DNA from 2 places in the Parafrigoribacterium humi genome. Region 2 is predicted to be linked to the other one. Evidence: predicted binding sites of a transcription regulator. Region 2 holds the regulator's gene; the other holds the start of a gene.
The links. The regulator HrcA, encoded in region 2, represses chaperone genes, less so after heat shock. The targets are predictions, from matches to a motif close to TTNGCACTCGNNNNNNNCGAGTGCNAA.

Region 1 (2,200 bases), on a different contig from region 2:
GCCCAGCACGAGGGCTGCGCGACGGATGCCCGGCCTCGCCACCGCGCCGAACCAGACTCCCAGCTCCACGACCTCGTGATCCACGGAGACCCACTGCGCCTCGGCGTCGGACGGGATGAGTTCCCGCTCCACCCCCGGACCGAGCTTGATGCCGGTGGGGAGGCGCTGGCCGAGGGCGAAGGCGAAGTCGAGCGTCGGAGAGAAGTCGGCAGGATTCGTGAGCCTGGAGCTGTGCTGGTGCCCCGATGCGCGGCGCGCGGGGTCGAGGTAGATGCCGTCGAAGGTGTTCGCGATGGAGTCGATCGTTGCCGAGTGGTCCGTGTCCGGCTTGCGTGTGTGTGCGCTCGGGACGCTGTCTGCGGCCTCGGCATCGGCCGCTTCTGCGTCATCGGGTTCGGCAGGCACCGGTTCGGCCCCCGTCGCACTGGTGCCGTCGCCCGGCCGAAACCGCGCGACATCCGCGTTGATGACCGTCGCGTTCGGCCACGACGCGAGGTTGTACGCGGCGATGGCGGCGGTCACCTCGTCGATCTCGACCGCGGTCACCTCGATGTCGAGTGCGGCCAGGGCCAGCGCATCCGCCCCGATGCCGCAGCCGAGGTCCGCGACGCGCGTGAGACCAGCGGCCTGGAACCTGCCCGCGTGCAGCGCGGCGACCCGCAGGCGCGTGGCCTGCTCAAGCCCGGCCTCGGTGAACAGCATCCGCTCGGCGAACGGCCCGAACTTGGCGGATGCCCGCGCCCGCAGCTTCGACTGGCTCAGCACGCTAGCGACGAGGCCGGGGGAGTGCCCGGCTGATCTGAGCTTGCTGACCGTGCGCAGCACATCCGTCTTCGAGGTGTATGGCGGCAGCGAGTCGAGCAGCCGCAGCCCGCCCGCGGACAGCAACTCGACCAGCTCGCGCGTCTCCATCCGCCCATTCTCCCTGACCATCCCCATCCCGTCTCCCCGCAGACGCCCACCGCACCCGTCGCTCCCCTCCCTCCCTCCGACCGCGCGTTCCGTCTCCTCCCGCCGGGCATGTCCCAAATGAAGGAGTGGAGCGCTCCCACGCGGTGGCCCTGCCCGAAAACACGGGCGAGCGGATGCGCGACTCCTTCATTTGGGACGTGCACGCGCCGAGATCGAGGGCGCGGAAGCGGCGGGTGCCGTCCGGGATGCGCCCCGACTCTGGCACTCCAATTGCGAGAGTGCTAATCGACCGGTACAGTAGTTCTGGCACACTCGCAGTGAGAGTGCTAACCCAAGTTTTCAAAAAGTTGTGAGAAAGAAGAGGTCAACGTGGCAGTCTCCATCAAGCCGCTCGAGGATCGCATTGTCATCAAGCAGGTCGAGGCCGAGCAGACCACTGCTTCCGGGCTCGTCATTCCTGACACCGCGAAGGAGAAGCCCCAGGAGGGCGAGGTCGTTGCAGTAGGGCCAGGCCGCATCGACGACAACGGCAACCGCGTTCCGCTCGACATCGCCGTGGGCGACAAGGTCATCTACTCCAAGTACGGCGGAACCGAGGTCAAGTACGGCGGAGAGGACCTTCTGGTTCTCTCGGCTCGCGACGTGCTCGCGGTCGTCGTTCGCTAGAACCTTTCACGAAGGCCCGCCCGGTTTTCGGGCGGGCCTTTCGCATGCCCACCTTGCGGCACGACACAGGAGTAACGTTCACAGGATGCCGCACGAAATGACCAGCCCGGCCGCGGCATCCAGCAGAGAGCGTTCCGGCGTCTTCTTTGCCGTCGCCGCGTTCGCCATGTGGGGCGCGTTCCCCGCCTACTTCCTGCTGCTTCGCCCCGCCAGTGCGTTCGAGATCGTGGACTGGCGTGTGCTGTTCTCGCTCGCCTTCTGCCTCATCGTCGTCACCGTCATGCGCGCGTGGCGCGCGGTCATCGCGATCGCCCGCCAGCCGCGGCAGCTGTTCATGCTCGCGCTCGCGGCGGTCCTGGTGTTTATCAACTGGGAGGTCTACGTCTGGGGCGTGCTCGCGGGCCACGTGGTCGAGACGGCGCTCGGCTACTTCATCAACCCGATCGTGACGGTGCTGCTGGGCGTCATCCTGTTGCGTGAGCGGCTGCGCATCGCCCAGTGGATCGCCGTGGGTATCAGCGCGGTCGCTGTGCTCGTGCTCGCGGTCGGCTACGGATCCTTCCCCTGGCTCGCGTTGAGCCTCGCTCTTTCCTTCGGCCTCTACGGCCTCGTGAAGAAACGC
Region 2 (2,200 bases):
ACGTCGCGCCGGGTTCCGAAGACGACGTCGTCGAGATCCACCTCGACCCGGATGAGCGCGTCCTGGCCCCGTTCACGGCGAGACCGCGGCCCGGAGCGCCGCCCACCGCCACCGCCGAAGAAGGTCTCGAAGATGTCACCGAAGCCGCCGAAGTTCGCCCCGCCGCCGAAGCCGGCCTGCGGCCCGAGGTCATACTGCTGGCGCTGGTTCGGGTCGGAGAGCACGTCGTAGGCGTGCGTCACGAGCTTGAACTTCTCGGATGCCTCCGCACCCGGGTTCACATCGGGGTGAAGTTCTCTCGCAAGACGGCGATATGCCTTCTTGATCTGATCGGGAGTCGCATCCCGGTCGACGCCAAGAACCTCATAGTGGTCTGCCAATGTCGTTCCTCAATATGTTGTGTGCAGCAGGCACGGGTCCAGCGCGATATGGTCCACCTGGTGCGGCTAGTCGCCCAGCAGCCGAGAGAGATACCGCGCAACGGCCCTGACCGCCGTGATGTTGCTCGAATAGTCCATGCGGGTCGGCCCGAGCACGGCAAGGCGCGCGAGTCCGTCTCCCGTCGAGGTGTACCCCGTGGTCAGCACGGAGGTCTCCCCCAGTCCGAATGATGCGTTCTCGCTGCCGATGCTCACCGAGAACCCGTTCTGCTCGGGTTCCATCTCGCCGAACAAGCGCAGCAGGGTGACCTGCTCCTCGATGGCCTCCAGCACCGGATAGATGCTGCCGCTGAAATCCTCCTCGGTGCGAACGAGGTTCGCAGTGCCCGCCATGAGGAGCCTCTCCTGGCGCCCGGCGAGCACCTGCTCGCTGAGGGCCGCGGCCACCTGATCCACTACAGCGCGTCTGTTCGCCTCGAACTGTTCACCGAAGCCCGAGAGCTTGTCCGCTGCGGCGTCGAGGCCGAGACCGTCGATCGCGGCATTGAGCTTCTCGCGAAGGGTGTGGAGGAAGCCGTCGTCGAGTTCCTCACTCAGGTCGAGCAGTCGCTGCTCGACGCGCCCCGAGTCGGTGATCAGCACCGTCATCATGCGTCTCGGCGCCAGCGGCACCAGTTCGATGTGCCGGATGCGCGAGCGCGTGAGCGAGGGATACTGCACGAGTGCGACGTGGTGGGTGAGCTGCGCGAGGAGACGCACCGTGCGTCCGAGCACCTCGTCGAGATCGGCGGACTGGCCGAGGAACGTCTCGATCGCCTGGCGCTGGGCCGCAGACAACGGGCGCAGGTCCGCGAGCTGGTTGACGAAGACGCGGTAGCCCTTGTCTGTCGGGATACGGCCGGAGGAGGTGTGCGGCGCCGCGATGAGTTCTTCTTCTTCGAGCAGTGCCATGTCGTTGCGGATGGTCGCGGCCGAGACCCCGAAGGAGTGGCGGTCGACGATCGACTTCGACCCCACCGGCTCGCGGGATGCGACGTAGTCCTGCACGATGACCCTGAGGACCTCGAGGCTGCGTTCTGAAACCATCTCGCACCCTCTCTTCCCGCGCATCCGATTACTGGCACTCAGCTGCTTTGACTGCTAATTGTATCGCGAGCACGCCCTCTCGGACATCGTGTGGCGGTCATTGCGTGCCGTGTGGCTGGGCACTACCTTAGGCATGTGCTCGACCGTGACCCTTTCGGGGCGGGAGAGCGCGCACAGTCTCTCCTGACTCCAGGAAGGACCCGTTGACACTGAAAGGCTACGCACATGACTGACCAAACCCCGCAGCCAGCGGCACCTCAGCCTGCGGCACCGCTCACCGCGGCCGACGACAAGCTCTGGGCATCCCTCGCCCACTTCGGTGGAATCCTGTGGATCCTCCCTTCGCTCATCATCTTCCTGGTGTTCAAGGATCGTGGAGAGCGCACCAGGGTCGAAGGCAAGGAAGCCCTGAACTGGCAGATCACCTTCCTCATCATCTGGATTGCCTGGCTCATCATCTCCTCGATCCTCCTCATCCCCTTCGTCATCGTCGGCCTCGGCTGGCTGCTGACGCTGATCGGCTTCCTGATCTACATCGCGAACGTCGTGTTCTCGGTGCTCGGCGGAGTGAAGGTGCAGCAGGGCGGTTCCTACCGCTACCCGTTCTCGTTCCGCTTCATCAAGTAACACCGCACCAGCCACGCACGCGGGTTCGGGAGTTCGCTCCCGAACCCGCGCTGTGTTCGAGGCCCGGATTCAGTCGGCGAGCAGTCTCCGCACCACGGCATCGGCCA

Region 1: the regulator HrcA is predicted to act here: its motif matches at 1,171-1,197, upstream of groES (co-chaperone GroES).

The regions. Positions count from the first base shown of each region.
Region 1 covers NZ_JBELOA010000001.1:668,299-670,498, reverse strand. The annotation lists gene ABUA28_RS03220 (class I SAM-dependent methyltransferase) at 1-912, opposite strand, end outside; gene groES (co-chaperone GroES) at 1,282-1,578, shown strand; gene rarD (EamA family transporter RarD) at 1,676-2,200, shown strand, end outside.
Region 2 covers NZ_JBELOA010000002.1:212,229-214,428, reverse strand. The annotation lists gene dnaJ (molecular chaperone DnaJ) at 1-380, opposite strand, end outside; gene hrcA (heat-inducible transcriptional repressor HrcA) at 447-1,466, opposite strand; gene ABUA28_RS05320 (DUF4870 domain-containing protein) at 1,692-2,093, shown strand; gene hemW (radical SAM family heme chaperone HemW) at 2,163-2,200, opposite strand, start outside.